Linked DNA regions of Niabella beijingensis. Each later gene encodes a partner of the first gene's protein in a complex. Links are inferred from orthologs where the notes say so. Each region holds a gene or a part of one and is shown in the gene's direction. Other genes may lie near its edges.

Evidence for each region.
Region 2: the proteins of secA (region 1) and secY are in contact, whole or in part, in a crystal structure (PDB 3DIN), measured with the Thermotoga maritima proteins. The link is inferred for Niabella beijingensis from one-to-one orthologs. Residues at the interface, in WP_004082002.1 of Thermotoga maritima: Glu261, Ala262, Arg263, Lys300, Ala301, Arg302, Thr303, Ile304, Ile305, Leu323, Tyr324, Asp325, Pro326, Val329, Ser330, Tyr333, Ile336, Lys340, Phe345, Val349, Glu363, Phe364, Tyr374, Ser375, Gly376, Gly377, Glu393, Ile395, Thr482, Ser483; in WP_004081795.1 of Thermotoga maritima: Glu108, Gly109, Glu110, Glu111, Ala236, Glu237, Arg238, Arg239, Ile240, Thr241, Ile242, Gln243, Tyr244, Ala245, Arg246, Arg247, Val248, Thr249, Gly250, Arg251, Arg252, Val253, Tyr254, Gly256, Ala257, Ser258, Thr259, Tyr260, Leu261, Pro262.

What each region holds. Positions count from the first base shown.
Region 1 is NZ_JAIQDI010000001.1:3,679,449-3,683,421, reverse strand. Bases 20-3,919 are described here. They hold secA (preprotein translocase subunit SecA), read left to right. Parts: upstream 20-395; coding sequence 396-3,719; downstream 3,720-3,919. Other genes in these bases: K7B07_RS15500 (sugar phosphate nucleotidyltransferase), read left to right, coding at 20-117. In the rest of the region: more of K7B07_RS15500, read left to right, coding at 1-19. UniProt on the Escherichia coli protein: Required for protein export, interacts with the SecYEG preprotein conducting channel.
Region 2 is NZ_JAIQDI010000001.1:709,014-711,943, reverse strand. Bases 32-2,888 are described here. They hold secY (preprotein translocase subunit SecY), read left to right. Parts: upstream 32-718; coding sequence 719-2,059; downstream 2,060-2,888. Other genes in these bases: map (type I methionyl aminopeptidase), read left to right, coding at 2,129-2,888; rplO (50S ribosomal protein L15), read left to right, coding at 195-644; rpmD (50S ribosomal protein L30), read left to right, coding at 32-78. Also shown: more of rpmD, read left to right, coding at 1-31; more of map, read left to right, coding at 2,889-2,930. UniProt on the Escherichia coli protein: The central subunit of the protein translocation channel SecYEG. Consists of two halves formed by TMs 1-5 and 6-10.

The sequences.
Region 1 (3,973 bases):
TTCTCCAATTTGTTTGACATTGTGCTGGAACATTCCGTCATCGGCTCCGACTCCAGCATTAAAGGCGAGACCCGGAGCCTGAACATCGGAGACAATACGAGTATTGATCTGGGATGAGCACCGGGGGTTGAGATTTCAGACTTGAGACTTGAGATTTGAGGCTTGGGATTTGGGATTTGAGATTTACAATTGGAACCTGAAGCATTAGCTATCAACAATATCGGAGGTGCTGCGGTCACCCCCCGTTTCCGGTCCTGCATTAGGATTCCCGCGGCCAAAACCCGAACCCCCAAAAAACTTTCGTATCTTTGCCCTCCTGTCAAAATGGCTTAAAAAGGATATAGCATTGTTTTTGAAGAAGGACTACTTTTAATAAAATAATATTACGAGCACATATGTTTGGTTTCCTATCTAAAATGTTTGGTGGCAGCAAATCGGAAAAAGATGTAAAAAAGCTTGCACCTGTCATCGAACAGATCAACAAAAATTTCACTCAGTACCAATCACTTAGTAATGACGAGCTGCGAAATAAAACGCAGGTTTTCCGTCAGCGCATCCAGGACGGGCTGGGCGAAATTGATGCTAAAATAGCTGCCCTCAACGGCCAGGCAGATGAGCTGCCGCATGAGGAGCTCCTGCAGAAAGACGCTATTTACAAGCAGATCGATGACCTGAAAAAGGAGCGTGATAAAGAAATTGAAAAAGTGCTGGAGGAAATTCTCCCGGAGGCTTTTGCCGTGGTGAAAGAGACCGCCCGCCGCTTTACAGAAAATACCGAGCTGGTTTCCAAAGCCACCGACCTGGACCGGCAGCTGGCACGTACTGCAGAATACATTACGATCGATGGCGATAACGCCATCTATAAAAACAGCTGGTCTGCCGCAGGTGCCAAAATCACCTGGAACATGGTTCACTATGATGTACAGCTGATCGGTGGCGCCGTGCTGCATTCCGGTAAGATCGCCGAAATGGCCACAGGGGAAGGAAAGACCCTGGTATCTACCCTGCCCGCTTATCTTAATGCACTGGCAGGAGAAGGCGTGCACATCGTAACCGTAAACGACTACCTGGCCCGCCGTGACCAGGAATGGAACGGACCTGTTTTTGAATGGCTGGGACTGCGGGTGGATTGTATCGACAAACATCAGCCCAATTCTGAATCCCGCCGCAATGCTTACCTGGCCGATATTACCTACGGTACCAACAATGAATTTGGTTTCGACTACCTGCGGGATAATATGGTGCACAATGCCTCCGAAATGGTACAGCGCAAACACCATTATGCCATGGTGGATGAGGTGGACAGCGTACTGATCGATGACGCCCGTACCCCCCTGATCATCAGTGGTCCGGTAGATAAAGGCGACGAACAGCAGTACCATATTCACAAGCCCCGTGTACAGCAATTGTACCAGGAGCAGGAGCGCATCGTCCGTAATAATTTAAATGAGGCCAAACGCCTTTTTGAAAAAGGAGAAGATGATCCAAAAACCGGCGGATTGCATTTATACCGTGCCTTCCGGGGATTGCCCAAATACAGCCCGCTGATCAAGTTCCTGAGTGAACCCGGGGTAAAGGTAAAAATGCAGAAAGCAGAGAACTATTACCTCCAGGAACAGGAGCGTAATATGAAAATTGTAGATGAGGACCTGCTCTTTAAGATCGATGAAAAGACGAATTCTGTAGACCTTACCGAAAAGGGATTGGGCATGATCACAAAGGTTGGTGAAGACGCCGACTTCTTTGTGTTACCGGATATCGGGGCCTCCCTTGCTGATGTGGAGAAAAGCGATGCCAGTTCCGAAGAAAAATTAAAACAGAAAGAAGCATTGCTGAATGATTACTCACAGAAAGCAGACCGTATTCACTCGGTACAGCAACTGCTGAAAGCTTACGCGCTTTTCCAGAAGGATGATGAATATGTGATTGTGGATGGTGCTATTAAAATTGTGGACGAGCAGACCGGCCGTATCATGGAGGGTCGCCGTTATTCCGACGGCCTGCACCAGGCACTGGAAGCCAAAGAGAATGTGAAGATCGAAGCCGCCACACAAACCTATGCCACCATCACCCTGCAGAACTTCTTCCGGATGTATCACAAGCTGGCGGGGATGACCGGTACAGCAGAAACAGAAGCGGCAGAGCTGTGGAGCATTTATAAACTGGATGTGGTAACCATTCCCACGAATGTATCCATTGTTCGTAAGGATCTGCAGGACATGGTTTATAAGACCAAGCGTGAAAAATATAAAGCGGTTATTGACGAAATTGAACAACTGCGTACCGCGGGCCGCCCCGTTCTTGTGGGTACTACCTCGGTAGAGATCAGTGAATTGCTCAGTCGTATGCTGCAGCAGAAAAAGATACCGCACAATGTACTGAACGCCAAACAGCACGCGCGCGAGGCGGAGATCGTGGCGGAAGCGGGTCTGGCTGGGGCCGTGACCATCGCCACCAACATGGCAGGCCGTGGTACGGATATCAAGCTGGGGCCGGGGGTGAAAGAGGCCGGCGGACTGGCCATCATCGGTACTGAACGCCATGAAAGCCGCCGGGTAGACCGCCAGTTAAGAGGTCGTGCCGGCCGTCAGGGAGACCCCGGAAGTTCGCTGTTCTATGTATCCCTGGAAGATGACCTGATGCGTATGTTCGGTAGCGAACGTATTGCCAGCATGATGGATAAAATGGGTTATAAGGAAGGTGATGTGATCCAGCACAGCATGATCAGCAACAGCATCCAGCGCGCACAGAAAAAAGTGGAGGAAAACAATTTTGGTATCCGTAAGCGGCTGCTGGAATACGATGATGTAATGAATAAACAGCGGAACGCTGTTTATGAAAAACGGAATCACGCATTATTTGGCGAACGTTTATCCCTGGATATTGACAATGCCTTCTCTATCGTTGCCGAAAGCCTCTGTACTTCTTTTAAAGAACAGGAGGACTTTGAAGGCTTTAAACTGGCCAGCATTGTGAACTTTGGTATGGATACCTCTATCAACGAGGAAGAATTCCACAACACCGATGCGACCAAGCTCGCCGATAAATTATATGCAGAAGCACTGGCCCGTTATGCAGAGCACAACCAGTCCATTCAAAAACAGGCCGTGCCGGTGTTCCAGAACATCCGCGATACGCAGGGCGCACATATCGAAAATGTGGTAGTACCGTTTATGGACGGCCGTAAAGCCATCAATGTACTGGCTCCGCTGGATAAGACCATCACCAGCGAAGGCCGCGAGCTGGTATCTGCTATGGAAAAATCGATCACACTCGCGGTGATCGATGACGCCTGGAAAGAACACCTGCGTGCGATGGACGATCTGAAACAAAGTGTGCAGACCGCCTACCTAGAGCAAAAAGACCCGCTGGTGATCTATAAGGTAGAAGCCTTCCAGCTGTTCAATAATATGACCACCAACCTGAATAAGGATATCATCTCCTTCCTTACACAGGCCAATCTTCCCGCACAGGAAGAAGCCCCCAGCTACAAGGAAGGCCGTGAGCAACGGACCGATCTGAGCAAGATGCGGGTGAACAAGGATGAGATCGATGCAGCAGGTGAGGATTATGGTGCCAACGAGAAGGATTATTTTGATCCTTCCCAGCCGCCTGTAAAACAGGAACCGATCCGTGTGGGGCCAAAGGTTGGACGGAATGACCCTTGTCCCTGCGGCAGCGGAAAGAAATACAAGAACTGCCATGGCAGAAACGAATAACCCCCGATCCCCGCAGCTGCGGGGATTTTTTTTATCCTGCAACGGATGCGCGCTTTTCCGGCAACTGTCAATTTGTTTAGCCATAGAAACACAAAGGGATTCCAGGCAAACCAGCAGCGCTTTAGTACATCTGTGGCAACTCAACCGCCGTCCCGGGCACGATCAGGGCAGGCCTACCGCTCCTGTATTAAATGACATAAGGAATGCCCGCTTCTTTGAAAACTAAAAAAACAACCTTATTTTCAGGTTTTTAA
Region 2 (2,930 bases), 3.0 Mb from region 1 along the record:
CGGGAAGTGGAAGCAACTCCCCAGATCCTGGGTATGATCCGTAAAGTGGAGCATATGGTAAAAGTGGAAGAGTTATAAATTTTCCGTTCAGAGGGTTATATTTGCACCATCTTAAAAATAACCAACCTGCTTTTAGCAGGAATTATTAAAACAAGCGAGCTCCCGCTTTTGGAGCGTAAGTAAAAAATAAAGCAATGAAATTACATGAATTAAAGCCTGCAAAAGGTGCGGTACACAAAGAAAAAAGAATTGGTCGTGGTGAAGGAAGCGGTTATGGCGGTACTTCAACAAAAGGTAATAAAGGTGGACAAAGCCGCGCGGGTTATAAGCGCAAACTGGGACACGAAGGTGGCCAGATGCCGATCCAGCGCCGTACACCAAAAAGAGGGTTCAAAAATCCTGATAAGATTGTTTACAAGATCATTAATATCGGCCAGGTAGATCAGTGGGCTGAAACACATAACATTTCTGATTTTTCTGCTGAAAATCTTTACAATATGGGCTTTATCGGTAAAACAGATAAAGTAAAGGTTTTGGGTAACGGAGAAATTAAAGGAAAATTCACTTTTAAAGTTCACGCCATCAGCGAAAAGGCCAAGGCCGCGATCGAAAGCGCTGAGGGATCCGTTGAAATTTTAAAATAATTTCTCAAAAATAAATTTTGACGCACGTAGTGCGTCTTTTAATTTTGGAGAATTGACAATTTAAGAAGAATCAGGTGAAAAAACTAATTACTACACTTAAGAATATATGGAGCATCGATGAGCTGAGGAGTAAAATTCTTTTCACTTTGTTGCTTGTCTTCATTTACCGGGTAGGAAAGTACATTCCTTTACCCGGTATCAACCCCGTTACTCTGGAAGCCATTCAGAAGAATAACGCCCAGAACGGGATCCTGGATCTGATTAATACATTTGCAGGAGGCGCTTTTGAGCAGGCCTCTATTTTTGCATTGGGGGTAATGCCTTATATCACCGCATCTATTTTTATGCAGCTGATGACGGTACTGGTCCCTTCCTTTCAAAAAATGCAGAAAGAAGGAGAAAGCGGACGTAAGAAGATCAACCAGATCACCCGCTACCTGACGGTGGTGGTGACCTTTGTTCAGGCGTTTGCCTACCTGGCCTATCTGCAGCAAACCTCAGGGCCGGCCATCATGCCCGGATACGGCAGTTTCTATTTTTCATTAACTACCATCATCCTGCTTACTACAGGTACATTGTTCGTAATGTGGCTGGGTGAGAAGATCACCGATAAGGGATTGGGTAATGGTACTTCACTGATCATCATGGTAGGGATCCTCGGCCGTCTTCCGCAATCCGTTGCACAGGAGCTGACCTTCCGTTCTACCCGTACCGGTGATATCCTGATATTCATCATCGAGATCGCTTTGTTCATTGCCATTATCATGGGTTCCATCCTGCTGGTACAGGGCGTGCGCAAGGTTCCGGTGAATTATGCAAAACAGATCGTTGGAAACCGTCAGTTTGGCGGCGCCCGGCAGTTTCTGCCGCTGAAGGTGAACAGTGCCGGTGTAATGCCCATCATCTTCGCACAGGCAATCATGTTTGTTCCCACTTTGTTTACAATGGGCAGCAAAAATGCAGACCTGGGCCGGATGTTTACCGATCATACCAATGGCTGGTACATGCTGATCTATGCAGCAGTGGTGATCGGCTTTACGTTTTTGTATACAGCGCTTATCTTTAATCCTAAACAGATCTCTGATAACCTGAAACAGAACAACGGTTTTATCCCCGGTGTTAAGCCCGGTCAGCCTACCACCGATTATATCGGTACGATCATGGACCGTATCACCTTCCCGGGAGCGGTACTGCTGGCGCTTGTGGGTATTTTACCCGGTGTGATCCAGAAACTTTTTGGTATGACCCAGGGATTCTCCATGTTCTTTGGAGGTACTTCACTGCTGATCATGGTTGGGGTAGTGCTGGATACACTGCAGCAAATTGAAACCCAGCTGATGATGCGTCAATACGACGGACTGATGAAAAGCGGCCGTATCCAGGGACGCCAGAGCTCATCGGCGATTCAGATTTAATTCGTTATAAGAAATTCAATAACTTTGCAGTCCCGCAACGCAAGTTGCGGGACTTTTTTAATGAATCATATGGTAAAAATTAAAACAGATGATCAGGTAGAACTGATGCGCAAAAGTGCATTACTGGTAAGCAAAACGCTGACAGAGATCGCGGGGATTTTGAAACCGGGTGTGGCTACCCTGCGTCTGGATGAAATTATCGGAGCGTTTATCAGGGACCACAATGCGGTACCTTCTTTTCTGAATTATAACGGGTACCCGTTCAATTCCTGTATTTCCGTAAATGATGTGGTCGTACACGGGTTTCCTAATGAGAGTGAGTTAAAGGATGGCGATATCGTGTCGATTGATGTAGGCGTTATCCTGGACAAATGGCACGGAGACCATGCCTATACCTTTGCCATCGGCGAACCTGCACCCGAGGTACAGCAACTGGTCGCCGTTACAAAGGAATCGCTGTATAAAGGAATTGAAAAAGCCACCACGGGCCACCGGATCGGGGACATCGGCTTTGCCATTCAGGATTATACAGAAAAGGCGCATGGCTATGGCGTGGTAAGGGAGCTGGTAGGGCATGGCCTTGGGCAAAAGATGCACGAGGACCCGCAGGTTCCCAATTATGGAAAAAGAGGCACCGGTATGAAACTGCAGAATGGCATGGTGCTGGCTATAGAACCAATGATCAATCTTGGTAAAAAAGAGGTTTTTACAGAAAGCGATGGCTGGACCGTACGTACCAAGGATGGGAAACCCTCGGTGCATTTTGAACATGATGTATGTATACGGCAGGGAAAAGCAGACGTGCTTTCGAACTATGCTGCCATCGAGGAAGCAGAGCAGAAGAACCCGGAATTATTTGTTTGTACGTTGA